One region of the Streptomyces sp. ICC4 genome, then DNA from elsewhere that is predicted to be linked to it. Evidence: riboswitches for the same ligand, from Rfam matches in the RefSeq annotation. Region 1 holds a riboswitch; each other region holds the start of a gene.
The links. Region 1 has a riboswitch for cobalamin ahead of DRB89_RS24840 (DUF4430 domain-containing protein). Riboswitches for the same ligand answer to the same signal wherever they lie in the genome.

Region 1 (9,909 bases):
GTCGGAGTCGTCGGCGGCGGCCAGATGGGCGCGGGCATCGCCGAGGTGTGCGCCCGCGCCGGACTCGACACCGTCGTCGCGGAAGCCGACGCGACCGCCGCCCGCGCCGCCGGCCGACGCGTGGCCGACTCCCTGGAGCGAGCCGTCCAGCGGGGCAAGCTCGACCGGATCTCCGCCGAGGACGCCCTGGCCCGGCTCGTCTTCACCGGAGACCTGGGGGACCTCGCCGACCGGCAGCTCGTCATCGAAGCCGTCACCGAGAACCCCGAGGCCAGGACGGAGGTCTTCACCCGCCTCGACAAGACCGTCGAGGACCCCGAAGCCATTTTGGCCACCAACACGTCCGCCATCCCGGTCATGCGGCTGGGCACGGCCACCGGACGCGCGGACCGGGTGGTGGGCCTGCACTTCTTCAACCCCGTCCCCGTGCTGCCGCTGGTCGAGGTCGTCCCCTCCCTCCACACGTCGGCGGACACCCTGGCCGCGGTCGAGGCCTTCGCCCGCGAGACGCTGGGCAAGACCACGGTCCGGTCCCAGGACCGGGCGGGCTTCGTCGTCAACGCCCTGCTGATCCCCTACCTCCTCTCGGCCGTTCGCATGGCCGAATCCGGGTTCGCGAGCGCAGCCGACGTGGACGCCGGCATGGAGCTGGGCTGCGCCCACCCGATGGGGCCGCTCAAGCTCGCCGACCTGATCGGACTGGACACGGTCGCGGCGATCGCCGAGTCGCTGTACGAGGAGTTCAAGGAACCGCTCTACGCCCCGCCCCCGCTGCTCCGGCGGATGGTGCAGGCGGGGTTGCTGGGCCGCAAGAGCGGCCGCGGGTTCCACACGTACGGCCGGGGCTGAGGGGCCCCGGCAGGTCTCCGCGCCGAGGGTGCGCCGGAGACGAGCGGACCCGGCGGGGGCGTGGCGAGTGGTGTCGCCGCACCCCCGCCGTGTCTGGGAACGACCGCCGTCATACGCACCGGGCCCGGACGGGTCTGGGAAGCGACGGCCGGCACCCTTCGCGTCTTCGGCCCCCACCGGGTGGACCGGGTCGACGTGGCCGCGTCCTGCTCCCTGCTGCACGTCCCGCTGGACGCCGATGCCGAGCGCGACATCGATCCGCAGATCCGGCGCCGGCCCGCCTTCGCCCGCCAGAAGACGGCCGAGGTCACCACGCCGGCCCGCGCGATCGCCCAGGGCGCCGACGCCATCCCGGCCGAACTGGCCGCCAACCGCGCCGACCTGGCCTGCCGGGCGCACTCCCCGATCACCCACGACCCGGCCGTCCGGGCCCGCGCCGCGGCGATCACCGGGGCCGACGGCCGCCGCGCCCGGCCCTACGCCGACCGAGCGGCCGCCCAGCGCACCCACCTCGGGCTCCCGCTGCTGCCCACCACGACCATCGGCTCGCTCCCGCAGACCGACGAACTGCGCGCGGCCCGCGCCGACCTGCGGGCCGGCCTCATCGACACCGCCGGGTACGAGGAGCGCATCGAGGACGAGATCCGCGAGGTCCTCGCCTTCCAGGAGGAGACCGGCATCGAGGTGCTCGTGCACGGCGAGCCCGAACGCAACGACATGGTCCAGTACTTCGCCGAGGAGCTGACGGGCTACCTCGCCACCCAGCACGGCTGGGTCCAGTCCTACGGCACCCGTTACGTGCGCCCGCCGGTCCTGGCCGGGGACATCTCCCGCCCCGATCCGATGACGCGCGCTGGACGGCGTACGCGCAGGCCCAGACGGCCAAGCCGGTCAAGGGCATGCTGACCGGCCCGGTCACCATGCTCGCCTGGTCCTTCGTACGCGACGAGGTCAACGACCTGGAGGCGGCCCGCTCGCACGTGCAGGTCGCCCGAGCGCTCGCCGCGCACGGCTACCCGCGCGAGGCCGGACCCGGCGTGTGGGACATCCACGCGCCGCGCGTCCCCTCGACCTCCGAGGCCGCGGCCCCTGCTGCGCGAGGGACTTGAGGCGATCCCGGCCGAACGGCTCTGGGTCAACCCCGACTGCGGCCTGAAGACCCGCGGTTAGAAGGCGGTCCAGGTGAAGGCGACCTTGTCGCCGGCCTTCAGCTTGAACTGGCAGCCGCCGACGGGCGTCGGGGTGCCGTTGACGGAGATGCTCCAGTAGGCGGAGCCGCCGCCGTTGACGTTCTTTATCGTGTCGACGGAGAAGTCGTCGAACGAGGCGTACCAGGTGCCGTCCCAGGTGAAGTGCTTCTTCTTGGCGGCGTCGTCCAGGGCGGCGGTCGGCGTGGGCACGGCGCTCGGGTTGGCCGAGCCGTTGGTGCCGTCGCACGTGTGGGTGCCGCCGGTGACCGTGGTCACGTCGTGGCCCTTGGTCTTGATCTTGCCCTTGAACAGCAGTCCGTTCGGACCCTGGACCGTGACGTTGACCTTGACCGGGGCGTTCGTGTTCGGGACCGGCCCGGCCTGGGCGACCGCGGGCGCCGTGGCGAGCGCGAGCCCCAGGACGGCCGAGGTGACGAGGGTGCGGCGGGCGAGGTTCGGGCGCATGAAGTGCCTTTCGGGCTGGGCCGGTTCACAGCGCGCGCCCGTCCGCCACGGCAACTGCCACCGGCGCCGGTGCCCGGAAGTGGCGGGCAGCGGCCGCCGGTGGGCCGGCGGCTCAAGGCTCCGCGCTGCAGACCATGGCAGTGGGAAGCGGTACGGACCGCGTGCTGGGCTCTCCGACTCGGAGCGCGGATGCGCCCCACACGGTTGCAGGTCAGCGCCGGATTCCCACCGACTTCCCCCAGGTCACACGGCGATTCAGTTGTCGCCCGTACGACCGGGCAGACGCATCGTACGTGGTGCGGACGGCCGCGTCACTGCTCCTGTGGAGGTTTGCCCTCCGCCGCGGACACCTCGACGAACTCCACCTGGCCCTTGGCGTTGAGGCGCAGGATCGGGACGGCCTTGTTGCGCGGATTGCCGTTGTTCTGGAAGGAGATGAACCCGCTGGCCCCGGCCACCTGCTGGGTGCCGTCCATCTGGTGGAACATCCGGGCCACCGCGTCGCCGACGACCTGGCCCTGCCAGCGCGCGGCCATCTGGATGCCGTGCGCCGCGGCGAGGACCGCGTCGTGGCCCATCAGGGCCCCGCCGTCCTCCCGGGGATCGTGCGGGAACCACTGGTCCAGCAGCCCGCCCGGCTGGAAGTTCTTCGCGGAGGGCGCGGACACCGCCTGCGGTGCCGAGCGGTACATGTCCGGGTGGGAGAGGCCGGTGTAGAGCACCTCGATGCCCGTCCCGGCGGCGCGGGCGAGCTGCTCGGCGCTCAGGTTGGTCGTGTCGTCCCCGGTGAACACGGTGAACCGCTGGTCGGTGCAGCTGCGGTTGGCGAGTGCGTCGAGGAAGCGGGTGAGGTGCAGGCCGCGGCCCGCGAAGTAGACGAGCTGGGGGCGCTGCTGGCACAACTGGCCCGGCATGTAGCGCAGTTCGTTCTGCCAGGCACTGCTGACGGAGGAGTCGTAGGTCATCCGCTCGGCGACGAGCCGGTGCTTGTCGCCGTCCTGGAACGCCTTGGTGAAGGCGGTGCCGAGGGTGGAGGCGTACAGGTCCCCCTGCGCCACGTCCTGGATGACGACGGCGGTGGAGACGCCGCGCCGTTTGAGGTAGCCGGCGCCCGCGTACGCCTCGTCCTCGTTGGTGGGGGCGATGCGCACGAAGCCGTTGATGTTCTGGATGTCCGTGGCGGTCAGGGTGGCGCCGACCATCGCGATCCCGTTCTCGGAGAGGCGCTTTATGGCCGCGAGGTTCTCGTCGGTGCTGGGACCGAGGCCGGTCACCGCGACGAGCCGGTCCGGGGAGTCCTTGCGGGCGATCAGCTCGTCGACGGTGTGCTTCCACTGCGTGGACTCGCTGCCCGGGTTGGCGATCAGCAGGCGGATCTTGGGGGTCGCGGCGAGGTCGCCCTGGTTGTGCCGGTACTGGGCGAGGTAGGCGCCCTGGAGTTCGTGGCGGACGCCCTCGGCGGAGTTGCTGTCCTCGGCGGTGGTGGTGAACGAGGTGAAGTAGGCGACGCTGACGTACGGTTCCTTGTCCGCGTTGGCGAGCACCCGGCGGTTCTCCGCCTCGATCTTCCCGCTGACGGAGTCGAGGTGCGGTGCGAAGACGTACGAGCCGTCGCTCACCCCGACGCACTCGTCGGCCGGGCCCTGCTCGACGACCCCGTCGGCGCACCTCGCCTGGCGTTCCTGCAACCAGCCGACGCCCACCCAGAGCGCCGCGGCCAGGGCGACGACCGCGGCCGTGGCGAGCGCGACGCGGCGTACGACGTGCAGGGGCCATTCGAGTCTGGGCATGTGCTCAGGCCTCCCAGCCGGCGGTCTGCGGATCGCGCCAGTGACGGTACCGCTCCGACTCGTTGAACAGGGCCACGATGTCGTTCCTCCGCAGTTGGGACAGCTGGGTGTAGCCGTCGGCGATGATGTCGCCCAGCCGCATGGCGGGGTCGGCGAGCGGATCGCTCCACACCCAGCGAGTGGTCACCAGGGTGTGGATCACGGACTCGGTGTCCACGACGCGCCCGGGCCGGCGCGGGACGAGCCGGCCGAGGAGCTCGAGGGGTCCGCCGTCGGCGGGGAGGCGGTTGGGAGCGGCGGTGATCGTGTCGAACTCCGAGATCCACTGCCCGGCCGGTACGGCGGCGAAGCGCCGGGTCAGGTGGGCGGTGACCTCCTCCGTCCTGCCGAGGGCGAGCTGGTGGTACATCTCCTGCACCGGCTTGCCCTCGTCGCGGTAGTACTCCGCGAGGAGCTCGTGCGCGGCGTCCCACCCGTCCGGGCGGGCGGCCAGCCGCCACAGGAGCAGCCGGCGCAGCCAGGGATGGAGTACGGGGACGACGGCGACGGGCCCGGTCAGCAGCCAGCGCGCGCGGACGTCGCCGAACAGGGAGTCGTCGGGGCTGAGCAGCCGGGTGGCGACGGAGAAGTCCCGGGCGGCGGCGCACTCGGCGAGGGCCGCGCGCCGGGTGGGGTCGAAATCGCGCAGGAGATGGCCGAGGGCGGTGTCGGCGAGGGTGGCCGAGTGCTCCCCGGTGCGCAGCGGCCGGTCGGGCAGGGTGCGCAGCCAGCGGTCCTGCTGGGGGCCCGAGTCCGGGGGCGGCCCGGCCTGGCGCAGCACGTCGAGGACTTGGTGGACGGCGCGCGGCAGCCCTCCGGTGAGCCGGTGCACGAAGGGGGTGAGCCGGGTCAGCGGGGCCAGGTCGCTGTTCCCGCCGAGCTGGAGCTCTATCCGGATCCGCACCTCGTCCAGGTTGAGGTCGCGCAGGCGCAACGGGTACCACCAGCTGTCCTCGCTGTCGCGGGGCGGCCGGTGGGTTCTCCAGTCGGCCAGGGAGGCACGGTCGGGGCCGCGCAGCTGCCAGGGCCAGGAGTCCCCGGTGGCCGGACCCCAGCGGGGCAGCCAGCGGTTGGAGCTGGCGACGACGGTCAGCGGGTCGCTGGCGTGCCCGGCCACGACCGTCTGGTCGTGCCGGGAGCGCAGCAGCAGGTCGAGGAAGCGGCGGCCGTACTCGGTGTGGGAGTTGTCCAGGAGCAGCAGGTAGGAGCGGGGCATGAAATTGCGGGCGGTGTTGCGCCGGAGGTCTTCGAGGAAGGCCGAGAAGAGGACGAGGTCGAGCCGCTCCTGCTCGTTCTCGTCCCCCTCGTGGCGCCAGAGGTTGAGCTCCACGAGGGCTTCCATGGGGTCCGCGCTTCGGGTCATGGGGTGGCGCCCGTACCACTGGGCCCCGGCCGTGAGCCGGTTGCCCAGTCTGCCGCCGAGCAGCCCGGGCATGGTGCGCCGGCCGCGCCGCAGGGCGTCCTGGAAGAGGGCGAGGGCGGCGCTGGAGGCGCCTTCGGGCATGCCGACCGCGCCCATGCCCACTTCGAAGAAGGCGGCCAGGTAGTCGCCGTGCCGGGCCTCGTTCTCCTCCTGGAACCGGTCGAGCTGCTGCTGCACCGCGCGCCGGCCCTCGGCGAGGCTGCGCATGCGCAGCTCCTGGTCGGAGGCGAGCAGGCCGAGGCTGAGCAGTGGGAAGTGGGAGCGGCCGTACCGGGGCAGCTTGCGTTCGAGCTGGCGGGCCAGGAGTCCGAGGGCGTAGCGCGGCAGCAGGGACTGGGCCCCGCCGAAGTTGACGAAGGCGAAGGGGTAGTCGGGCCCGAAGCGTTCCATGAGCGCGCTGTGCGCCTCGCTGGCTCCGCTGCCGGCCGGGCCGAGGAGCATGGTCAGGGGCCTTTCGGCCGCCGGGCTCTCCTTCAGGCACGAGTCGACCAGCGACAGGATGCCGCTGCGGCCCCGCAGGCCCATGCCCGTACCCGGCTCCATCACGTGTGATCCCCCCCAGGACAACGCTTCGAGGAGTAGAGCCTGCCATCCGGAGCCGGACTCAGACAGGGGTTTCCGCTCCTTGATTGGTTTTCGGGTCGCCGGCCGTCCGTCCCGCACGCGCGGTGCGGGTCGCCGGGTCTCCCCTCCGGGACGATACTGAAGGTCACGGTGCGTGGAGGCGACATGCGTGAACCGGAGGAGCGCGGCCCGAAGCCGGCCTCGGTGCCCGCCGGCGAGACGGCGGCGGTCGTACTGAACGCCGAAGGCGTGGTGATCGCCCGCTCGGAGTCGGCCGCGACCCTGCTGGAGTGCTCCCCGGGGCAGCTGTGCGCCCCCTTGCTGGAGCTCCTGTCGCGCGCCGGAACCGAGCCGGGACCGGCCGGGCGCCGTACGACGGGCACGACGCGTACGGCGGGCACGACCCGCACGACCCGCACGACCATCACCGGTGGTGAACACGCAGGTCAGAGCATCCCCCTGGACTGCACGCTCGTCCGGCTCACGGCCCACACCCGAGGCGATCGCGACGCCGGGGCGCGGTGGCTCGTCCTGGTCGAACCGACGCGCACCCCGGCGGCGTCCGACGCGGCGGCGGCGGCGGTGGAGGCCGCCGCGTCCGACGCGGAGGGCCGCCGGACCGCGCTGTCCCACGCGGCCGCCGCGAGCATCGGGGCCTCCCTGGACGTGACGGACATGGCCCAGATCCTCGTGAACCTCCTCGTCCCCGACTTCGCCGACCTGGCGACCGTGGACCTCGCCGAGCCGGTGCTGGTGGGCGACGAGCCGCCGCACCACGACACCAGCGGGGAAGTCCGCCTGCGCCGGACCGCGACCGCGCAGAGCCCGGGGATCTCCGCGGAGGACCTCCTGCCCGTCGGAGAGGCGCTCCCGCCCGTCCCGGACGCCGAGGTCATGCGCCCCCTCATGGAGGGACGGCCGGTCCTGGTGCCCGACGTCGCCGTCCTGCGCGCGACGCTCGGGGTGGACCCCGAGACCCTGCGCCAGTTCGTCCCGAGCGGGGCCCACTCCTCCGTGGCGGTGCCGCTCTACGCACGGGGCCTGATCCTCGGCTGCGTCACGGTCTGGCGCAGCCAGCTGCCCGCCGCGTTCGACGAGGAGGACGCCGCCGTCCTGCACGACGTCGCCTCGAGGGCCGCCCTCGGCGTGGACAACGCGCGCCGCTACACGAAGGAGCACCGGTCGGTGGTGGCCCTGCAGCGAAGCCTGCTGCCGCACTCCGTCCTGAACACGGCGGCCGCCGACACCGCGGGGATCTACCAGCCGGCGGGCGGCGGCGCCGGGGTCGGCGGGGACTGGTTCGACGTGATCCCGCTGCCGTCCCTGCGCGTCGCGTTCGTCGTCGGCGACGTCGTCGGGCACGGACTCGAGGCCACCGCGGCCATGGCACGGCTGCGGACCGCCGTGCAGACCCTGGCCGACCTCGATCTGGATCCTGGGGAGCTGCTCACGCACCTGGACGACCTGGTGCTCGGCTTCTCCAACGAGCAGATGGCCGGCGAGTCCCGCGCGGAGCCCGCGGTGCTCGGAGCGACGTGCCTTTACGCCGTCTACGACCCGGTGACCAGGCGGTGCGCCGCCGCCACCGCGGGGCATCCGCCGCCGGCCCTGCTGCCACCGGGGGAGGAGCCGTTCTTCCTGGAGATGGTGCCGGGACCACCGCTGGGCGTCGGCGGCATGCCCTTCGAGGTGACGGAGTTCGAGGTGCGACCCGGCAGCCTGCTGGCGTTCTTCACGGACGGCCTCGTGGAGCGCCGCGGCGCTGACATCGAGGAGGGGCTCGAAAGACTCCGGAGCTCGCTCGCCGGCGCCGGCCCCGGCCGGCCCCTGGGCGAGATCAGCCAGGTCATCTGCGACAAGGTGCTGGACCCGGAGCCCACCGACGACGTCGCGCTGCTCCTCGCCCGCACCCGCGCGCTCTCGTCCGACCAGGTCGCCGAGTGGCAGATCGAAGCCGACCTGTCCCGCGTGGCGCACGCCCGCGAACTGGTGGTGGGCCAGCTGTCCGACTGGCAACTGGACGAACTGGGCTTCGTGACGGAGCTCGTCGCCAGCGAACTCGTCACCAACGCCATCCGCTACGCGGGCGGCCCGGTCGGGCTCCGGCTGATCCGCGACCGGGTGCTCGTCTGCGAGGTGTCCGACCCCAGCGGCACCCAGCCGCGCCTGCGCCGCGCACGGGAGACGGACGAGGGCGGGCGGGGCCTGTTCCTCGTCGCCCAGCTCACCGACCGCTGGGGCAGCCGGTTCACCCCCGACGGCAAGACCATCTGGACGGAGCAGGCGATGGACGGCACCCCGTAGGCTGAACCGTGGACTTCCGGCAGCTGACGTACTTCCTCGCCATCGTGGACCAGGGCGGCTTCAACCGCGCGGCCGCGGCACTCTACGTGTCGCAACCTTCCCTGTCCCAGGCCATCCAGGCCCTGGAGCGCGACCTCGGCGACACCCTGTTCCACCGGCTGGGCAGGAGGGTGGTCCTGACCGAGGCCGGCGGTGCACTGGTGCCACGGGCACGGGAGGCCCTGCACGCCCTGGAACTGGCCAGGGCCAGCGTCGGCGCCGTCAGCGAGCTGCGGGCCGGGCGCCTGGAGATCGCCGCGATGGCCTCACCCACGGTCGAACCCCTCAGCACCATGATCCGGCACTTCACCGAGCGTCATCCGGCGGTTTCGCTCAGCCTGCGCCTGGCCCTCACCCGCGAGGACGTGGTCGAGACGGTGCGCACGGGAGGCTGCGAACTGGGACTGCTGACCACCCCGGCGCCGCTGTCGAGCCGGGACGTCTTCGCGCACCACGTCGGAGACGACAGGCTCGTCCTGGTCACCCCGGCGGACGGCCCCTTCCCGGCCGGAACGGCGGTGCGGCGCGAGCAGCTCCAGGGGCAGCGGCTCATCGTCGGGCAGCGGGGGACCGGGATCCGCGCCTACGTCGACGACCTGGCGGAGCGCGGCATCGACATCCGCATCGCGGTGGAGAGCGAACACCGCATGGCCTTCCTGCCCCTGGTGCTCGGGGGCGTCGGACTCGCGGTGGTCACGGAGTCCTGGGCCGACCTGTCCAGGCGGGCCGGAGCCCTCGTCCTCGACCTGGAACCGGCCTCCCTCCAGCACAACGTCCTGGTCAGCCGCAAGGCGCGGCTGACGCCCGCCGCCCGCGCCTTCCTGGAGATCGCCGTCCCCGTCCCCGACCCATAGGAGCAGCCTATGAGGCACATCGGGGATACGTGTTGGACCCGGACGGCGCCCGGTTGCTGGAATGCGAGCCATGACCACGACGCACCACAGCATCGCCCTCATACCCGGTGACGGCATCGGCACCGAAGTCCTCCCGGCGGCACGGGAGGTCCTCGACACCCTCGGGCACCGCCACGGCATCACCTTCGCCTACGAGGAGTTCGACTGGTCCTGCGAGCGGTACCTGCGCCTCGGATCGATGATGCCCGAGGACGGTCTGGACCGGCTCCGCCGCCACGAGGCGATCCTGCTCGGCGCGGTCGGCCACCCGGGCGTGCCGGACCACGTGTCCCTGTGGGGGCTGCTCATCCCGATCCGCCGGGCCTTCGCCCAGTACGTCAACCTCCGCCCGA
Region 2 (9,909 bases), 3.5 Mb from region 1:
CAACGGCACGACCGGCCCCGTGGGCGGCAACGGCACGGCCGGCGGTCGCGGCGGGGTCTGTGCCGGAGTGTGCGGCGGCAGCGTCAACGGCGGCAACGGTGGCAACGGCGGGGCCGCACGGCCCGGCGGCGACGGCGGCGAGGGCGGCACGGGCGGCGACGGCGGCATCTGCATCGGCATCGGCTGCCAGACCAGCGGCCAGGGCGGCCGGGGAGGCAACGGAGGTGAGGACTGACCCCCGCCGGCACGTTTTCCAAGGGCCCCGCGCACCGTGCGCGGGGCCCTTGCCGGGCACGCGGATGGATCACTCGATAGACTTTCGGGTACCGGAGAGCGGCCGGTTCGATCGACCGCACGCAGCGCTCGCCCGGTCGGCCGGGGTGCGGGGAGGCGCCTGATGGGCACGCCAGCGAACCGAGGCCTTCACACGGGCCGGGCCTCCGGCCTGATCGGCCAGGAGATCGCGGGCTACCGGATCGAGCGCCTGATCGGCCGCGGTGGCATGGCCGTCGTCTACTGCGCCAAGGACCTGCGCCTGGACCGTACGGTCGCGCTCAAGCTGATCGCCCCGGAGCGGGCCCGCGACGACGTGTTCCGCCGCCGCTTCACCCACGAGTCCCGCGTGGCCGCGAGGATCGACCACCCGCACATCGTGCCGATCTTCGAAGCCGGTGAGACCGAGGGCCTCCTGTACATCGCCATGCGCTACGTCGACGGCCCGGACCTCAGGGCCCTCCTGGACGGGGACGGGCTGCTCCCCGTGGCGACCGCCGTGCGCATCGCGGCCCAGGTGGCGTCCGCGCTCGACGCGGCCCACGAGCACGATCTCGTGCACCGGGACGTCAAGCCCGGCAACATCCTGGTCGCCGCCGGCACCGACAGCGACCACCCCGAGCACGCGTACCTCACGGACTTCGGGCTGACGAAGAGGGCTCTGTCGCTCACCGGGTTCACCACCGCGGGCGAGTTCGTGGGCACGCTCGACTACATGGCGCCGGAACAGATCGCCGGCAGGCCGGTGGACGGCAGGTGCGACGTCTACAGCCTCGGGTGCGTCGTCTACGAGTCACTCGCCGGCGGGCCGCCCTTCGAGCGCGACGACGTTCCGGCGCTGCTGTGGGCGCACCAGTACGACCGGCCGGCTCCCCTGGCCGAGAGGCGGCCGGGGATCGCGCGGGCGGCCGACGAGGTCGTGGCGAAGGCGATGGCCAAGGTCCCGGAGGACCGCTACGAATCCTGCCGGGAGTTCATCGCGGCCCTGCGCGCCGCCACGGCCACCGAAACAGCCGCCGCCGGGGCCGGGAACGGCGCCGACGAGCAGCGGGCCGGTCCGGCCGTGCGGGTGGATCGCAGGCCGCCCGGGATCTCGGGGAGGCGCGTACCGCCCCCGGAACCCCCGGACTGGGCCCGGCCGGTCTTCATGACTCCGCCCGGCGGGCCGTAGGCCACGCCGGGCGGTACTCGGTACAAGGGGCAGGGGGGCCCGGGCGCGGGCGGCCGCGCTGCTGATGCTGGCGCTGCCCGGGTCGGCGTACGTGTACCAGGGCGAGGAGCTGGGTCTGCCCGAGGTGGTGGACCTCCCGGACTCCGTGCGCCAGGACCCGGCGTTCGCCAGGGGCGAGGGACAGGACGGGCTGCGCGACGGCTGCCGCGTACCGATCCCCTGGTCGGGTACGCGGGCCCCGTACGGGTTCGGTGACGGCGGAAGCTGGCTGCCGCAGCCCGCAGACTGGGCCGGGCTCAGCGTGGCCGCGCAGACCGGCGACCCGCACTCGACGCTGGAGCTGTACCGCGCCGCGCTGCGGATCCGCCGCTCGCACCCCGCGCTGGGCGCCGGCGACGCCGTGGAGTGGCTGGAGGCCCCGGAGGGCGTTCTCGCCTTCCGCCGCGGCGACTTCACGTGCACGGTGAACACGACGGACGAGCCGGTACGGATACCCGCGCCGGGCACGGCCCTGCTGTCGAGCGGGGACCTCGCCGACCCGGACGTACTGGCACCCGACACGGCGGTGTGGTGGCGCGGGTGACCGCACCGCTCCGGCTGACGGACATCGCCGCGCAGGCCGAGGTCAGCGAGGCGACCGTCAGCCGTGTCCTCAACGGCAAGTCGGGCGTGGCGTCCGGCACCCGTCACAAGGTGCTGGCCGCCATGGACCTGCTGGGCTACGAGCGGCCGGTACGGCTGCGCCGGCGCAGCAACGGCCTGGTCGGCCTGCTGATCCCGGAGCTCACCAACCCCATCTTCCCGGCGTTCGCCCAGGTCATCGAGCAGGCGCTGGCGGGGCACGGCTACACGCCGGTCCTGTGCACGCAGACGCCGGGCGGGGCGACCGAGGACGAGCTGGTGGAGCAGTTGGAGGAGCGCGGGGTCACGGGCATCGTGTTCCTGTCGGGCCTGCACGCCGACTCCTCCGCCGACCCGTCCCGCTACCAGCGGCTCGCGGCCCGGGGCGTCCCGTTCGTCATGATCAACGGCTTCAACGAGCAGGTCCAGGCGCCGTTCATCTCCCCGGACGACCGCGCGGCGGCGGACATGGCGGTACGCCACCTGGAGGACCTCGGGCACCGGCGGATCGGCCTGGCCATCGGGCCGACGCGCTACGTCCCGTCGGCCCGCAAGGAGGCGGGCTTCACTGCCGCGCTCCCCTCGGCGGCGGCCGAGGGGCTGATCCAGCGCACCCTGTTCACGGTGGAGGGCGGCCACGCGGCGGGCGGAGCCCTGCTGGACCGCGGCTGCACGGGCATCGTGTGCGGCAGCGACCCCATGGCGCTGGGTGTGATCCGCGCGGCGCGCGAGCGGGGGCTGCGCGTGCCGGAGGACGTCTCGGTGGTCGGCTTCGACGACTCCCCGCTGATCGCCTTCACGGACCCGCCGCTGACGACGATCCGCCAGCCGGTGCGCGCCATGGCCACGGCCGCGGTCGGCGCCCTCCTCGAGGCCGTCGCCGGCACCCCGGTGCAGCGCACGGAGTACGTCTTCCAGCCGGAGCTGGTGGTACGGGGGTCGACGGGCCAGGGGCCGGGGGACTCGCCGCCCAGACGTGATCTCGATACCTGAGAGCAACGCGCAAACCCCACTCCACAGCGGGACGCGGTGTGGCGGCTCCCCGCAGGAACATGAGCCTGTAACCGAGGCCCACCCAGCGGGGAGCATCAAGATGTCCACCCAGAAGACCACCACGACCGTCACCCTGGCCACCCTCGGCACCGCCGTTCCCGCCTTACGGGCGTGGGGCGCCCGGGCCGCGCGCCCGGCGCTCGCCCTGCCGGTGGGCCTCGCCGCCCTCGCCCTCACCGTGGTCGGCCGCCGCCGGGCCGACTCCCTCCAGGCGTGGTCCAGCGGCGCCAGGATCCTGAGGGCAATGGCCCGCGGCCAGCGGGCAATAACCGGCCGAGTCGCCGGACGTCAGACGACCTGAGCAGGCGGAACCCTTCGATCGTCTGGATCTTGATTCCGAACGTCAAATGTTCTAACGTCGCGGGACTTCCCACCTTCCACCCGAAGAAGTGCCCATGCCTCGCCGATCGCCGGGCGAGATCAGGCTCCGGCTTTCACGCCGGGCCGACCAGGCTCCGCACCGACGGACAGCCGTGATCCGAGGGATCTCTGCGTCGACGAACGGGCAGCTTGCACACTTCGAGCGCAGTCGAGGTCTCCCGGTCGGCGAGGTCGCGCACGCGTTCCACCGATGGAGTTCCCTTGCCCGTAGGCCGAGGCGGGATCTCGCCCCGTTCTACGGATACGACCAGGGAAACCTCGAGTGCGGCTACTACAACGTCCGCACGCTGCTGGAGATAGTGCTCCACGCCCTCCCCAAAAGAGCGCGACGCGAACTGCACGCGCTCCTCGCTCCCGTGGACGCCCAGATCCTCCGACGCACGGCCCACAACCCCTTCGCTCCCCCCGACCTCCCCTGGTGGAAACGCCGAATCGAACTGTGACGCGGGGCCGTTGGGTTGGGGGCCGCCCGGGCCTGCCCGGTACTGCCTGCTCGTCGCACGGCCCAGCCCCTCGTCCCTCGCCCCTCGTCCCCCGCCCGCCGCTCGTCGCCTCGTAGGCTGGCCGCATGCTCTCCCTCCCGGCACAGGACCCGCTCGCCGTCGCCGTCACGTCGGCGATCCGGGCCGGCGACCTCGACGGACTCGGGCGGCTGCTGGCCGCGCACCCCGGGCTCGCCGGGGCCCGGATCGTGCGGCACGGCGAGGCGGCGGGCGAGCGCAGCCTGCTGCACATCGCCGTGGACTGGCCCGGGCACCGCCCCCGGACCGCGGAGGTGATCCGTACCCTCGTCGCGGCCGGCGCCGACCCGGGGGCCCGGTTCGGCGGCTCGCACGAGGAGACCCCGCTGCACTGGGCCGCGAGCAACGACGACGTCCCCGCGCTCGACGCCCTCGTCGAGGCGGGCGCCGACATCGAAGCCCCGGGCGCGGTGCTCGGCGGCGGCACTCCGCTGGCCGACGCGACCGGCTTCGGCCAGTGGCGCGCGGCGCGCCGCCTCCTGGACCTTGGGGCCCGCCCCACCCTGTGGGACGCGGCCGCCCTCGGACTGCTCGGCCCTGTAAGGGAGTTCGTCGCCGCGGGGGCGGATCCCGAGGAGGTCACCGAAGCCCTCTGGGGCGCGTGCCACGGGGGCCGACTGTCCACGGCCCGATACCTGCTGTCTCGAGGAGCGGACATCAACTGGATCGGCCACGGCTCCCTTACCCCCCTCGACGCTGCCCTGACCGGCGAGGACATCGCGCTCATCGACTGGCTCCGCTCCTGCGGCGCCCGATCCCGCGACGAAATTCTCGGCCGTCGACCACCGAATTGATTGGATCTCAGGCGGACGCCATGGCATGGTTGGACCCACCGAAGGGGTGTAGCTCAGCTGGTCAGAGCGCTGGTCTCCAAAACCAGATGTCGCAGGTTCGACTCCTGCCACCCCTGCAACGCGAGAAGTCCTGTGGCCCGGGCTCGACGACCAAGTCGTCGAGCCCGGGCCACAGGCGTTTCCGGGGCTCGGTGTGCGGTCTTGTACGCGGCGGGGATTCCCGGTATATGACGGGAGTTGATCGCGCTCAGGCGTGACGGAGATCCGGGGGGAACAGTTGCTCGGCGGACCCATCCCTGTGCCAGGCCATCTCGATCTGCCGCCCGATCGCCGGCGCCTCCTGCGGCGCTGGCTGCGCCTGTGGCGCTCGCGGAAGGCCCTGAAGGGGGTCACCCAGTGGATAGTGGACTGGGGACTGCCCATGGCCGTGTGCCTGGTGCTCCTGTACGTCTTCGCGGCGCGGGCGGGCAGCCCCAGCAGCGTGTACCGGGTGTTCACCCTGATCGACGCCCCGAAGCACGTGCTCCTGTGGCTGGCCTCGCTGGTCGGCTGGCTCCTGGTCCCGGCCATCATCGGTGGGTTCGCCGGCCATGTCATCGCCGAACGCATAAGCCGCGTGAAGTCGATCTCCACCAACACCCTCTTCCAGCGGCGAACGCTGCGTCAGCGGGTCCGCCTCCCCGGCCTCATAGACGATCTGGGGCCGTACTTCCACGGAACCCACGCACGGCAGGACTTCGTCGACACCTGGGTCCGGGTGGCGCACCGCAACGACTGGGTGAAGGCCCAGGACCACTGGGAGGTCTTCGTCAGGGACACGATGTCGACCCAGCAGTACGCTCATCTCGACCGGCACGAGTGCCTGCGGCAGGCGCAGAACACGGGCAAACTGGCCCTGGGCTTCACCGCTCGCGCGGGCCTCTGCATCGTGTGCGAAAGGAGGCGGTGATCCGTGCGCTCCGAGGACGCGGTCGAGATCGTGCGGGCCTCGCTCGCGCTGGCCCTTCCCACGGCCACGGCGGAGGGCGTCGCCCGGGCCGCGGAGACCATCATCCGGTGGGGGGCCGAGGGCGTCGCCGAGCAGCTCAACGCCCCGCTGACGGCCCGGATGCTGCTGGACATCCTGGAGGTGGCCGGAGTGGTCCACCAGGACTTCGACCCCGCCGAACCGGAGCGGTTCGTTCACGGAGTCGAGACCGCGGCGGAGTACCGGACCTGGTCCCGCACGGAGGGCATGGGCGCCCTCGCCTTCCTGCCCAGGCCCCCGGACGATCCGACGACACCGCACAACCCCGACGGCTCGCGACGGCCCGCGCCGTAGGGCCGATTCGGGTGCGGGCGTCGGCCGGGGTCACCCGTCTGGCAGAATCGTCCGAGTTATCCAGGCGGTGCAGGACAGGAAACCGGTGCGAATCCGGTGCGGTCCCGCCACTGTGACCGGAGCCCCGCGGGCGCCGGGAGTCAGACACTGACGCACCGCCTCTTCGATTCGACCGTTCGACCAGGGGACGCGGATCCCCCGGAGAGGCCTCGCCGTGCCGTCGTACCCCCGCGCCCTGCTGCGCGCACTCGTACCCGTCCCGCTCCTGATCACCCTCGCCGCGTGCGGGGACGTCGCCGGTACGCCGGACGCCGGCAGCCGGGCGATTTCCCCCGTCGCGCCCGCCGTGCCCGCCGTGGAGCCGCTCGTCTCCCTGCTGAGCACCCCCGTGACGCCCGGCCCGGTGCTCCAGGCCGGTCCGCCGACCGCGGGACCCGAGTACCTGGACCTGCCGCAGGCCGAGATCCCGGTGCAGACCGGGGCCCCGTGGACGGTGGAGCAGGCTCCGCAGGCCGCGGCGGCCCCCGAGCCGGCGCCCGTGCCTGAGCCCGTGGCGGCCGTCGTCGCCGCGGAGGCCCAGCCCGAGCCGCAGCCCGAGTCCCCGTCCGAGCCCCAGCCCGTCGTGGTCTTCGCGGCCCCCGAGCCCGTGGCCGAGCCCGCGCCCGAGCCGGCCCCCGCCGCCGTCGCCTTCACGGGCTCCGGGCCGGTCGAAGCCGAAGCCGAGGCCGCCGCGGAGCCCGAGGCCGAGGCCGAGCCCGTCGCCGCGGTCCCCGAGGCCGTCGTCGTACCGGCCCCCGAGCCCGCTCCGGAGCCCGAGCCGGTCGTGGAGCAGGCCGCGGAGCCCGAGCCGCAGCCCGCAGAAACGGTGGTTCAGGCCGCCGAGCCGACGCCGGAGCCCGAGGCCGTCGCGGCCGCGCCGGCCGAGGTACCGCTGGAGCCCGAGACCGCCTTCGAGCCCGCTGCCGAGCCCGCTGCCGAGCCCACCGCCGAGGCGGAAGCCGGCACCGGCCCCGCATCCGAGCCCGAAGGCGAACCGGCGCCGGAGCCGGAGCCGGAGACCGCCCCGGAGGCCGGGGCCACCGAGCCCGCGCCCGCGTACGCCGACGCCGAACGCGAGGCCGTGCTGCGCGTCATGCGCGAACGCCGTGACATCCGCAAGGGCTTCCGCAGCGACCCGATCCCGCACGAGGTGCTGCTCCGCGTGCTGGAGGCGGCCCACACCGCGCCCAGCGTCGGCCACTCCCAGCCGTGGGACTTCGTCGTCATCAAGTCGGCCGAGACCCGCCGCACGATGCACGAGCTCGCCGAGCTCCAGCGCGAGGCCTACGCGAAGTCGCTGCCCAAGGGCCGGGCCAAGCAGTTCAAGGAACTCAAGATCGAGGCCATCCTCGACACCCCGGTGAACATCGTCGTCACCGCCGACCCCACCCGGGGCGGCCGCCACACCCTCGGCCGCCACACCCAGCCGCAGATGGCCCCGTACTCCTCGGCCCTCGCCGTCGAGAACCTTTGGCTCGCCGCGCGCGCCGAGGGCCTGGGCGTCGGCTGGGTCAGCTTCTTCGACGAGCGCGAGATGGTCCGCGCGCTCGGCCTGCCGGAGCACCTGGAGGTCGTGGCGTACCTGTGCGTCGGGTACGTGGACGAGTTCCCCGACGAGCCCGAGCTCGCCCAGGCCGGCTGGTCCCAGCGCCGCCCCCTGTCCTGGGTCGTGCACGAGGAGACGTACGGGCGCCGCGCGCTGCCCGGCGAGGAGCCGCACGACCTGCTCTCGGAGACCGTCGCCGGCATCCGCCCGCTCGACGCGAAGGCCCTCGGCGAGGCCTGGGAGCGGCAGAAGCGCATGACGAAGCCGGCGGGCGCGCTCGGCATGCTCGAGATCATCTCGGCGCAGCTGGCCGGCCTGTCCCGGGTCTGCCCGCCGCCGATCCCGGAGCCGGCCGCCGTCGCGATCTTCGCGGGCGACCACGGCGTGCACGCCCAGGGCGTCACCCCGTGGCCCCAGGAGGTCACCATGCAGATGGTCGCCAACTTCCTCGGCGGCGGCGCGGTCTGCAACGCGTTCGCCAACCAGGTGGGCGCCGAGGTCTGCGTGATCGACGTCGGCGTCGCCGGGGACCTCCCGGCCACGCCGGGGCTGCTCCCGCGCAAGGTCCGCCCGGGCACGGCCGACCTCTCCGTCGGCCCGGCGATGACCCGCGAGGAAGCGGTCGCCGCCATCGAGGTCGGCATCGAGACGGCCCGCGACCTCGTCGCCGCGGGCAACAAGGCGCTGCTGACGGGCGAGATGGGCATCGCGAACACCACGGTGTCCGCGGCCCTGATCTCGGTCTTCACCGGTGTGGACCCGGCGGAGGTGACCGGCCGCGGCACCGGCATCAACGACGAGACGCACGCCCGCAAGGTCGAGGTGGTCCGCCGCGCCCTCGAGCTCCACCAGCCGGACCCGGCGGACCCGATCGGCGTGCTGGCGGCCATCGGCGGCCTGGAGCACGCGGCGATCGTCGGCCTCCTGCTCGGCGGCGCCTCCCTGCGCACGCCGGTCATCCTGGACGGCGTGAGCGCCGGCGCGGCCGCCCTGGTGGCCCGCGCCATCGCCCCGGAGTCCCTCTCCGCCTGCATCGCGGGCCACCGCAGCGCCGAGCCGGGCCACGTCGCGGCCCTGAACAAGCTCGGCCTGCGCCCCCTGGTCGACCTGGACCTCCGCCTCGGCGAGGGCACGGGCGGCCTGCTGGCCCTCCCGCTGGTCCAGAGCGCGGCCCGCGCGATGCACGAGGTGGCGACCTTCGACTCGGCAGGCGTGACCGAGAAGTAACCGGGCCCGACCGCGTGCAGCACCCCCAGATCGGCCGCCTGCGCCATCCTGGCCAGTCCGGCCCGCCGTTCCGCGTCCGGGTGGGGGAAGGGCCTGCGCAGGGCCGGATACAGCCCGACCAGGTCCGCGACCCGCCGCGCCGTCGCCATCCCGAGCGGTCCCTCCGCGAGCCGCGCGCCGAGCCGGGCCCGAGGTACGCCGTGCAGTGCGCCCGCGAGCACCCCCGCCAGCCGCGCCTCCCCGGACCTGCGCTCCGCCAACCCGTCGATCCGGTCGGCGACTTCGGCGACGATGCCCCCGACCGCATCCGCATCCGCATCCGCATCCGCATCCGCATCCGGAGCGGGCGCGAGCGCGAGCGCGGGCGCGTGCGCGGCCGCGTCGAAGCCCAGGGCGCCGAGCAGCCCCGCACCGTCGGGCTCCGCGCCCGACCGGACGTCCCACAGCGCGGCCTGCGGACCGAGTCCGTTCGGCACCACCGCCGCGTACATCCAGTGCGTGTCCGTGGCCACGTGACCACCCCGCACCCACTTGGCCACGCAGCGCCCGAAGTCGGAGCGGTCGAAGCCCGCCGCGGTGCGCACGACGTAGCCCTCCTGGCGTGCCGTGTCGATCCGCAGTCTGCGCAGCGCGCGCTCGTCGAAGACGCCCCGCCAGAGCACGCGGGGCCCCGGCACGCCGAGTTCGCGCAGGAAGCCCGCCGTCCGGTCCCAGTCCAGGCAGTGGTCGCCGTCCCACACGGAGAACCCGTAGAACCACGAGTCGAGTTGCTCGTACGCGAGCGAATGGCGGGCGTACACGTTCTCCCCGCAGACCCGCCGGCCGGCCGGTATCCGCGCCCCGATCCGGCTCTGCAGGCCCTTCACCCAGGCTCGCGAGGGATGGTGGCCCGAGTCGAGCGAGCGCGCGTGCAGGCCGTTGGAGTACAGGGTGGTGTTCTCCCCGTCGAGCTTCTCCGTGAC
Region 3 (9,909 bases), 560 kb from region 1:
ACGCGGCGAGCTCGGCCCCGTCTTCCGCCACTGACCGACCGACCTCCGGCGGGGCCGCCGAACCCGGCCCCGCTCCTCTTGAGGAGCCCCACCGTGACCGACTGGTCCGACACCACCCTCGTCCGCGTCGCGGACGACTACGACCGCGAGATGGGCGACACCGGCGCCCCGCTCGACTCCCGCTTCGGCCGCTACCTCACCCAAAACCTTGATGGCCTGTGGGAGGAAGACCGCAAGGATCCCGCCGCCTTCCTCGTCTGGGCCTGGTCCATCGCCACCCCGCCGATCATGTCCCCCGGCTACGTCCGCATCCGACCCGATCTCGGCGCGGTGCGGCTCACGCAGTCCCCGTACGACGGCCGCCTCCTGGTCGTCATCGAGACCCCCGTCCAGCACGGACAGCTCACCAAAGACGTGCGCCCGCCGTACGCCGTGCGCGACTGGGAGAGCGACCGGTACTCGTACTCCGACGGACCCCGCGCCCTGCAGGCCCCCGAGGACGAGTCGAAGCCCGCCCTGCTGCTGGCCGCCACCCTGCGCCTGCCGGCGGACGACTGGACCCTGCACCAGCCCGCCGGAACGTGGCCCGTCGAAGAGCTCCTGATCGACGACGCCAAGCAGGCCGTCGCCCTCGCGGTGAAGCAGATCAACGCCTCCGCCGGCCACCGGATCGCCAAGCTCGTCGGCGCCGAAGGAGGCCACTGGTGACCGGCCTGCCCGACCCGGCGCAGATGTCGCACCGCATGCTGATCGCCGTCCTCATGCACCACGGCGGATCCCTGGACCTGCCCGCCGCCGCCCTCGACCGGGACGCGACCGGCACCGCAGACGCCCACCACGCCGTGCAGCTCGCCACCCTCGACGATGGCACCATGCGGCTCTCCGTCGTCGCCCGCCCGCCCGTCGACGACGCTGGTATCGAAGTCCGGGACCTCTGATCCTCCCTCCGCACACGAAGAGAGCGGCCGCGCCGCCCCCTCACGAGCCCCCGACCGCAGGCTTCTGCGGGCGGGGGCTTTTTTTGTGCCCAGGGCGCCGCGTCACGCACGTACGCCAACCTCGTTGGGCACCGGTGAAGACCCCGATCTCCCGCACCCCCGACACCAAAGCACTTCGCCTGGTCGCCGTCGCCCTGCGCTGCCACCTGTGTTCGGACGAGGTCCTCGCTGGCCCGGACCTCACCGTCACCCTCCACAGCTCCGGAACCGCCCGCCAAGTTGCCCTGTGCGGCTCGTGTCATTCCGGCCGGCCTAGCCGAGGGAAGACGGACATGGGACCCGCCGACCTCGTATGGCGGGCGGTGGAGCGCGACGCCACGACCCTGCTCTCCGCGTACGAGGAACGCCGCTGGATTCCGTACCAGGGCGAGCTGGAGTTCGCAGCCGGCCTCGCGCGGATGCCCTGGACCGAGGAGTCGATGCGGGCCGCCGTGCGCGACGCGGACAGCACCGGCATCGACGGGAAACTGATCCACGCTCTGGAAAGCGGAAACGCCTACCTGCTGCTGCGCCATGTCGCCCCCGACGACTCCGCGCTGCACTCGCTCCGTCGCCTGGTCGACGTCCTCGCCACCGCGGCGGAGCAGCCCCGTGGAGGACCCCCCGGGGACGCCGCCTGATCGTCAGAGTGAGCACGGGGGGATGGGGCCGGGGCGGTGTGGAGTACTGCATCGGGGACCGGGCTCCGGCTGCCCGCGCCGCGTGGGTGCGCTTCGTGGTCGAGGCCCAAACCGGTCGTGGGGAGACCGTGCGGACGGGACCGCGAACGGGGACGGTCCCCTTGACGAGCTGTCACGGGGACCGTCCCCCCGACACGTCGTCAGGGGGACGGTCCCCTTGACGAGCTGTCACGGGGACCGTCCCCCTGACGACGTGTCGGGGACCGTCCCCATGGCGTTGGGGACCGTGAATGGGACCGGTCCCCAACACAAGGGGACCGTCGTTGGGGACCGGTCCCCACGGACCAGGTGGACCGGAATCGGGGACCACGGACCACCCGAACCGGCACCCCGGTTCGGTCCGCAGTGCCACCATCCACAGTCCATTCGGTCAGCCGGAAACGGTCCCTGCCGGACCGGTCCGGCAGCCCTGGCGGACCACCAAACCGCGCGGACCAAGGGGTAAAGCAAACGCAAAGTGCGGATGCTCTTCGGTGCGCGCGAGCCGCGATCCGGGGGCCGCTGAACCGCCCTTCGGGACGCGCCCGACACCCGCCCACGGGACGGCTCGGCACCTCCGCGTGCGCGCCCCGATGGGCGGCGCGTGCGTCACGGTCGGACTGATCCAGGCGCCGCTCCGGGCCCGGCCCGGCACCGCCGGCCCTGCCGAAGACCCCGCCCGCAGATCACGCTCCGCGATTATCCCCAACTCGTCGGCCGGCTCACCAATATGCCTGCCCACCCATATCCCCTGATGATCTCTCCAACTCCCAAACACCATCCCTGCCTCTATCGGCCACTCCCCTACAGCTCCACTGTTTGATCCACCATCCATCCCCAACTACTCTCGACCTCCCTTCAACCCATCTCCTTATTCGTATATGTGTTCGATTCCGTTTCATGATCAAAATCTAGGGAGGTACAAAGGGGGTTACCCTCACGGGTAACCCCGGCCGCGGCCGGTGAACTGCAACTGCACAAGCGCACAAGGCGCCTGGGTATATGAGGGGGCGCCGTGGCGTGGGTGACGGAGATCAGCGCGGACGAGCAGGTCGACTACCGGCTGCGCCGTCATGCCGGATGCGGCGTGGCGGAGAGCACCGGGGCGGTCATCGAGCCGGAGCAGGCCCAAGGCGTCGACTCGCAGGATCTCGCGGTTGGTTACCGTCTGAAGTCGGACGGGGTGCTCGTGTGGATGGGCTCCGGGCTGTCCGAGGTCGGTCTCGCCGAGGGCCAGGCGCTCGATCACGAGGGTGAGGAAGCGGCCCGCCGGCTGATGAAGGGCTGCCACCCAAAGACGGGAGCGCGTCTGGCGGGGACGCCGACGTCGGTCCGCGCCCACGAGTCGGCGACGCTCACGGTGGCCCCGTTGGTGAAGGCGATCGAGGCCGCAGCGGAGAAGGCCGGGGTGGAGCCGAAGGACCTGCTGGAGGGCAAGCCGTACCAGCAGAAGAAACTCGCCCAGCAGCAGCGGATGGTCACCCGCAAAGGGGAGGCGCACCGGCTGCACGTCGAGACGCTCCACAAGCTGGCCCGTGCCGCCGGCCTCGACCTCGCCGAGGTATACGGGACCGCCGTGGTGGCGACGGCGTGGGAGAACAAGGACCTCCGCGTCGACTCCCGCGTTCGGGGATGGGACCTGGTCCTGGATCTGCCGAAGAGCGACAGCGTGCTCGCGGGGCTGATGGGTGAGGGCCAGGAGGCGGAGTACCGGGCGATCGTCCACCAGGCGAAGGTGGAGACGTTCCGTCAGCTGGAGCGGTGGATCGGCTACGGCGTCGGCTCCGAGGACGGCCGCCCGGTCCGCCTCGCGACGGGCGGACTGGTCGGCTGGTCCGTCGAGCACCGCTCGGCCCGTCCGATGGGCGACGGCGCCCCGGGCGATCCGCACCTGCACCTGCACACCGTCATCGCGAACATGGCGCTCTGCGAGGACGGGCAGTGGCGCTCGATCGCCAACAGCGGCCGCGATCTGTACCGGCACGCGAGCGCGGCCGACGCCTACTTCAAGGCGCGGGTCAGGTCGCTGGCGCACGAGAAGTTCGGCGTCGAGCGTACCCAGTCGGAGGTCACCCGGGCGTGGGAGATCGACGGGGTGCCCGAGCAGCTGCGTGACGCGTTCAGCCGTCGCTCGGCGATGGTCACCGAGGAGCTCGGCGAGGATGCCACCCGGGAGGAGCAGCAGCGCCTGGGCGCGCAGACCCGACGGGCCAAACACAACGCCGGAACGGACGGGATGCGGGCCTCGTGGCGCCAGCGCGCCGAGGCCGCCGGCGTCGACGTGGACGAGATGGTCGCGGCCGCCGCGCCCGGCGGTCCGGGCCCCGACGGCGGCGTTGCACTCGCGGGGCCCGGCGGGGGTCCGCGGATCCCGCCGCCGGACGTGATCGCCGCGGTGGTCTTCGACCCAGAGACCGGACTCACCGCGAGCAACAAGGCCTTCAGCCGGGCGGAGCTCCTGGCCGCCGTCGCCAACGCCCTCCCGTACGGGATCGGGGCGGAGCCGGCCGCGCTGGAGCGCCTCGTCGACGATGTGCTGGGGGTCGAGGGGTACGCGGTCGGCCTGCCGCACATCGGCTCCACCGTCATGTCCTCCACCGACCGGTTCACGACCCAGGACGTCCTGGACGCCGAGCACGTCGCCGTCACCCAGGCCGTGGCCCGCTTCGGCGACCGCAGCGTCGTCCTGACGGCAGACCAGGCCGCAGCCGCGCTCTCCGTGTTCGAGGTCGCCTCGGGCTTCGCGCTGTCCGCGCAGCAGCGCCAGGCGGTGACGCGTCTGCTGACCGCCGGGAACGGCATCGAGGCCGTCATCGGCGTCGCGGGCGCGGGCAAGTCCACGCTGATGGACGCCTGCCGGATCGCATGGGATGCCACCGGCACCACGTACGCCGGCGCCTGCCTGTCGGCAGTCGGCGCGCAGGGTCTGCAGGACGCCTCCGCGATCCCCTCGCGCACGGTCGCGGCCTGGCTCCAGCAGATCGAGAGCGGCACCGGCCTGACCGGGATCGACGTCCTGGTCCTCGACGAGGCGGTGATGACGGACGACCGGTCCGCTGCCAAGCTCCTCACGGAGGCCGCGCGGACCGGCACGCAGATCATCGCCGTCGGCGACCCGCAGCAGCTCCAGGCGATCGGGATCGGCGGGTGGTTCCGCGAGGTCCACCGCCTGGTCGACGGCGAGGTCCTCACCGAGAACCGCCGCCAGGAGGTCGAGGCCGAACGGCACGCGCTGGAGGTCTGGCGGACCGGCGACCACCAGCAGGCGCTGGAGATGCTCGCCGCCGGCGGACGCGTGCACGCGGTGGAGACCGCGGACGAGGCCCGTTCCGAGATGCTCACCGCGTGGGACGAGCTGCGCCGGCAGTGGCCCGACGAGCAGGACCTGCTGTCCAAGCTCGTCGTCCTGGCCCCCCGCAACACGGACGTGGACGCGTTGAACGCGGGCGCCCAGCAGATCCGGCGGGCCGCGGGCGAACTCGGCGACGAGCACACCTACGCCCTGCCCGGCGGCGCCCACCTCACCCTCGCCGAGGGCGACGTCGTCCGCGTCCGCGTCAACGACTACCGCTCCCGCCGCGGCGAGGGCCCCGACGTGCTGAACGGGTACCGGGCCGTCATCACAGAGGTCACCGACGACCACCGCGTACAGATCACGTGGAGGGCCAAGGACCGCACGGCGGAGTCCGGCTGGAGGAACGAGTCGGCGTGGATGAAGCCCGAGGACATCGCGTCCGGCTCGCTCTCCCTCGGGTACGCGATGACCGTCGCGGCCTCTCAGGGGCTCACGTGCGACACCTCACTGATGTACGGGCTCGGCGCGAACGCGTTCGCGACGTACCCGGGCATCACCCGCGCCCGGCAGGCCAACCACATCTGGCTCCCCTTGCAGGCCATCGAGGACCGGGCCACCCAGGCCCGCCTCGGCGCCGCGCGCTCCGAGACCGAGCTCCTTGAGCGCGCCATCCAGTCCTTCGCGAAGTACCTGGGCCAGTCGAGCCCGGACGGGATGATCTCGGACGAGCTGCGGGCCGCGCCGGAGCCGGTGCGCCTGCCCCAGCAGGTCGAGCACGTGGCCGCCCGCGACGGCGCCGCGGCCTCCCTGCGCCAAGCCGAACCGGAGCCAGCCGAACGCCAGGACAAGGCCGCCGAACGCACCGTCGCGCAGGCCCGGGAAGAAGCGGATGCCAACGCCCGGCGTGTGGTCTCCGCTCGCGCCGCGCGGTCCAAGTCGGCGTCCGTGCAGAGGATGGCGGAGGCGAAGAGCCGGCGCGACGCCGACCGCCAGGCCGCCCTCGCGGACAAGCTCGCCGCCCAGGTCGCTCAGGCCCAGCAGGAGGCCGCGCCACCGCAGGCGGACGTCGAGGTTGCTGCCCAGGAGAGTCCGGCCGCGCTCAGCCCCGAGCAGACGGCCCAGCTCGCCCAGCTGCAGCTGGACCGCGAGATGCGGGAGGTTCCCGCCGCGACCTCACGGCCCTACGGGCTGCGGACCGACCAGGAGCTCGCGCAGAACATCACCTACTTCGGCACCCGGGCCGAGGACTACAGGGAGAAGGCGACCAAAGCCCGCGAGGCACACGAGGCGTTCCGGGCCCGCCTCGACCGGGAGGCAGCCACCGGCACCACCTCCGGACAGCAGTGGGCTAAGGACGCCGACGCCGTACTGCACACCGCCGTGGAACTGCTGGGCACCCACCTCAGGGAGGCCGAGAACGCCGAGCGGGCAGCCGACAAGGCCAAGGAGGCCCGGGAGATCCTCCGGGAGGTCGACAAGTACCGCAACGCCCGCTGGCTCGCCCTGCGCCTGGCCGGCACCAGCCGCAAGGAGGTCCAGGAGCTGAGCGGGCACCACCTCGGGCAGGCCCTGGAAGGCGACGCGGAGGTCCAGCGGGCCCGGCAAGCGAGCCGTGACGCGAAGGACGCGGCGTGGGAGACCGTCCGCAGCAGCAAGTACGCCCAGCTGCTCGGGGCGACCAGCTACCCGCCCCGGGAGGCCCACGAGCTCGGCGAGAAGCTGGCCCAGATGCGGGCCGCCCTGCCCCAGCGCGCCCAGGACATCGACGCCATCAACGAGCGGAAGGCTGCTGGCCTCCACGGGGACGCCGTGAAGTCCGGGGAGCAGGCCGTCTACTGGAGCGGCCACGCCCAGCTCGCGCAGACCGAACAGGCCCGGCGCCAGCAGATCGCCGGGAAGTTCCCCCAGCTGCACGAGCAGGAGACCAGCGCCCGCCTGGTCGAGCAGCAGCGACAGGCCGCCGCAGCCGCCGAGCAGCGCAGGCAGCAGCGGGAGGCCGCGCAGTACGACCCGCCGTCCTACAGCGCGCCGACGCAGACGCAGTCAGGGCCGAGCATGAGTCTGTGACCTCAGGCCCGGGGGCCGGCCCCGAGGCTGCGCCGCACGGTCGCGGCCGTGGTCTCGGTCTGCGGGGCGGGCTGCTGGGGAGTCTCCTCGGCGGCCCTCTCCGCAGCGGTCCGGCCACGGACAGCGCGGAGCGCCTGGTCGTCGTCGAGTGGAACCGGACCGTGCCCGAGAGGGCGGCGTTGCGTGGTGCTCACCGCCGCAGTCTCGCAGCAGGGGTGACGGGCCGTCTGACCGAGGGGTGCACCAACTCGGGCCACGACGAGGATGATGTACGCGGACACGAAGACCAGCAACGGGAGGCGCGCATGGACACGGAGCAGTACGAGGTGCGTACCGCCGGGACAGCGGTCTTCACCGACTCCTCATCGGGGCACTGGTCTCGGATGCCGGCGCTCTGCCGCGAGTGCGACGCCCGCACAGGTCTGACGTTCACCGCGCGCGGGGCCGACGCCTGGATCACCTGCCCCGAGAGCCACGTCACCCGGGACTGGAGGCTGAGCCCCGAGGCCGTACGGGACGTCGCCTCGGTGGTCGCCACGTCCGGCGACACCGTGGTGCCCGCCACCGCCGAGATCTGGCTCAAGGTCCGCAGCAACCAGGAGATCCTCTCCGACTGCGAAGACATCGCCTGAGACCAGCCACCCCCGCGAGCGCTACCGGATGGGCTTGGCTGAACCCGGGTTTGCCTCGGGCACTTCGGAGCGCGCCGGGGCCTCCTGTCCGAACCCAGGGGTCAGCAGAAGCCCAAGGAGGGTGGCCACGGCCGCCCCGGAGGCGATCGACGCCACCAGGTCGCCACGGCCGTCGGCCCCTTGGCTTTTCGCCGTGTACTTGAAGACCACGATGCCGATGGCGAAGGCCACCACGATGAGCAGGGCCGCCAGCGGGGCGATCTGAATGGTCACGAAGTTCCTCCAAGCTGTGACCGCCGTCGAACGGCGGCGACTCGTCTGCGTACGCAGACCTCAGCTCTTCTGTGGAGAGACTCGGGGTTGGACAGCAAAGCCGTCCGATCCATCACGGATCATGGTTCTTGAGGTGCGTCCCGAAGCCCAGCCGAGAAGAGCCGGGCACGTCGCACGGCACTCTTGGTCGGCAGGTCCTCGGACTCCCCACCCAGTTGGGGCGGATACCGTTGCGGGACAGTTCCGGATTCGCACCGGATTTCCCTGCGTCGTCCAACAGCCTGATTCTACAGGCCGTGCCGTCCATCAACCGATCCGTTCATGGATGCCCGGCCGACGCGCGTCGGTGGACCCGATCCGGTTGTCCAGGAAGGGCTCCAGGCACGCGTTCGGGTCGTTCTCTGGTCGGCGAGCCCGGCTTCCTGCTCCACTGGGATGAGCGCAATTTCCCGCAAGCAGAGCGATGCAGGAGGCTGTCATGGCACTACGGTTCATCGGTATCGACCCGGACTCCGACACCGGGCAGTGCCCGACGGTGTGGGTCGACGAGGACACGGCTGACGTGGTCATCCAGGGCTGGAATGCGGATGAGGCGCTGCTCGCCCAGTGCCTGAAGACGGGATCGATCCCGCCTACCGAGGGCGTCGTACGGATCCCCGCGCGGATGGCGGCGCTGTTGAGGGAGGCGTGCGATGAAGCAGAACGACGTCGTGCCGGGCTTTGACGTCCTGCTGGACGGCGCCCAGCACTCTGCCCTCCACCTGGAGATGCGCGACGGGTACGGAGTCGCGGCGGAGTCCGCCGGCTTCGCCGACTGGCTGACCACCGGTACCCGCAACACCGACCCCGACTCGGACTACTGGGCGTTCTGGACCGGCCTGGTCCGCCGCACCGTCGCCCGCGGGGTGACCGTGCGGCGGGCCCGGATCGTCTCCGAGCCGCTGTCGGACTACTCGGAGTACAGCCACGCCGGGGCGGTGGTGAACATCGCGGCCGGCGAGGAGATCCGCTACCTGCCCCGCCGCCACGCCTCCGACATCGCGCTCCCCGGCAACGACTTCTGGCTGATCGACGGCCGCCTCATCCGCTGGAACCACTTCACCGGCAACGGCACCCCCGCCGGAGGAGAAATGTCCGACGACCCCACCGTCGCCGCACTGTGCGCGGCCGCGTTCACGGCCGTGTGGGAACGCGCCGTCCCCTACGAGGACTACAAGCCCTAGCCGGAGCAACACGCTGATGACCTCGCCCCTGTCCAGTGCCCAGGCCGCCCGCACCGCGCTCGCCACGCGCCTGCGGCACCTTCGCCTGGACGCGGGTCTGGCCGGCCACCAGCTCTCGGTCGCGTGCGGCTGGCACCCGGCGAAGACCTCCCGGATCGAGAACACCAGGGCCCTGCCCTCCGACGCCGACATCCGCGCCTGGTGTACGGCCTGCGGCGCCGACGGCCAGGCCGAGGACCTGATCGCCGCCGCCCGCAGCGCCACCTCCATGTACGTGGAGTGGAAGCGCCTGAACCGGGCCGGGCTGGCCAGCCTGCAGAAGGAGATCGTCCCCCTGGTCGAGCGCACCCGCGCCTTCCGCGTGTACTGCTCCCACGTCGTCCCCGGCCTGCTGCAGACACCCGAGTACGCGGCCGCCGTCATCACCGCGTACGGCACGTTCCACGGTGCTGCCGACGACGTCGAGGCCGCAGCGGCGGCCCGGGTGAAGCGGTCCAGGGTCCTGCACAAGCGCGGCCGCCAGTTCGCCTTCCTCATCGAGGAATCCGTTCTGCACTCCCGCATCGCCGCCCCGGAGACCATTGCCGCCCAGCTGGAGCACTTGGCCGAGCTCGCCAGGCTGCCGCAGATCTCCCTCGGCGTGGTCGCCACCCGCGCCCCGCGGCCGCTGTGGTCGATGGAGTCCTTCACCATCTACGACGACGTCCAGGTCGGCATCGAGCTGCTGTCCGCACGGGTCACCATCACCGCGCCCGGCGAGGT

Region 2: it holds a riboswitch for cobalamin, as region 1 does, so the genes downstream of both, cobT (nicotinate-nucleotide--dimethylbenzimidazole phosphoribosyltransferase) here and DRB89_RS24840 (DUF4430 domain-containing protein) in region 1, are expected to answer to the same signal.
Region 3: it holds a riboswitch for cobalamin, as region 1 does, so the genes downstream of both, DRB89_RS22085 (hypothetical protein) here and DRB89_RS24840 (DUF4430 domain-containing protein) in region 1, are expected to answer to the same signal.

Annotation. Positions count from the first base shown of each region.
Region 1 is NZ_CP030286.1:5,323,379-5,333,287, forward strand. Features, by position in the region: gene DRB89_RS24830 (3-hydroxybutyryl-CoA dehydrogenase) at 1-849, shown strand, start outside; partial or broken gene DRB89_RS44865 (5-methyltetrahydropteroyltriglutamate--homocysteine S-methyltransferase) at 1,033-2,016, shown strand; gene DRB89_RS24840 (DUF4430 domain-containing protein) at 2,016-2,504, opposite strand; cobalamin riboswitch at 2,650-2,788, opposite strand; gene DRB89_RS24845 (branched-chain amino acid ABC transporter substrate-binding protein) at 2,816-4,294, opposite strand; gene DRB89_RS24850 (hypothetical protein) at 4,299-6,299, opposite strand; gene DRB89_RS24855 (SpoIIE family protein phosphatase) at 6,486-8,624, shown strand; gene DRB89_RS24860 (LysR family transcriptional regulator) at 8,633-9,517, shown strand; gene DRB89_RS24865 (tartrate dehydrogenase) at 9,588-9,909, shown strand, end outside.
Region 2 is NZ_CP030286.1:8,798,807-8,808,715, reverse strand. Features, by position in the region: gene DRB89_RS43515 (hypothetical protein) at 1-235, shown strand, start outside; gene DRB89_RS41485 (serine/threonine-protein kinase) at 398-1,444, shown strand; partial or broken gene DRB89_RS41480 (DUF3459 domain-containing protein) at 1,485-2,027, shown strand; gene DRB89_RS41475 (LacI family DNA-binding transcriptional regulator) at 2,024-3,058, shown strand; gene DRB89_RS41470 (hypothetical protein) at 3,159-3,419, shown strand; gene DRB89_RS41465 (ankyrin repeat domain-containing protein) at 4,068-4,814, shown strand; tRNA gene DRB89_RS41460 (tRNA-Trp) at 4,857-4,930, shown strand; gene DRB89_RS41455 (DUF6313 family protein) at 5,113-5,763, shown strand; gene DRB89_RS41450 (hypothetical protein) at 5,767-6,135, shown strand; cobalamin riboswitch at 6,173-6,305, shown strand; gene cobT (nicotinate-nucleotide--dimethylbenzimidazole phosphoribosyltransferase) at 6,350-8,947, shown strand; partial or broken gene DRB89_RS41440 (RNA ligase family protein) at 8,956-9,909, opposite strand, start outside.
Region 3 is NZ_CP030286.1:4,762,373-4,772,281, reverse strand. Features, by position in the region: gene DRB89_RS22120 (hypothetical protein) at 1-34, shown strand, start outside; gene DRB89_RS22115 (hypothetical protein) at 94-708, shown strand; gene DRB89_RS22110 (pRL2-19) at 705-938, shown strand; gene DRB89_RS22105 (hypothetical protein) at 1,271-1,618, shown strand; gene mobF (MobF family relaxase) at 2,673-7,019, shown strand; gene DRB89_RS22095 (hypothetical protein) at 7,022-7,213, opposite strand; gene DRB89_RS22090 (hypothetical protein) at 7,325-7,651, shown strand; gene DRB89_RS22085 (hypothetical protein) at 7,673-7,924, opposite strand; cobalamin riboswitch at 8,096-8,243, opposite strand; gene DRB89_RS22080 (hypothetical protein) at 8,403-8,648, shown strand; gene DRB89_RS22075 (DUF6879 family protein) at 8,617-9,147, shown strand; gene DRB89_RS22070 (helix-turn-helix transcriptional regulator) at 9,164-9,909, shown strand, end outside.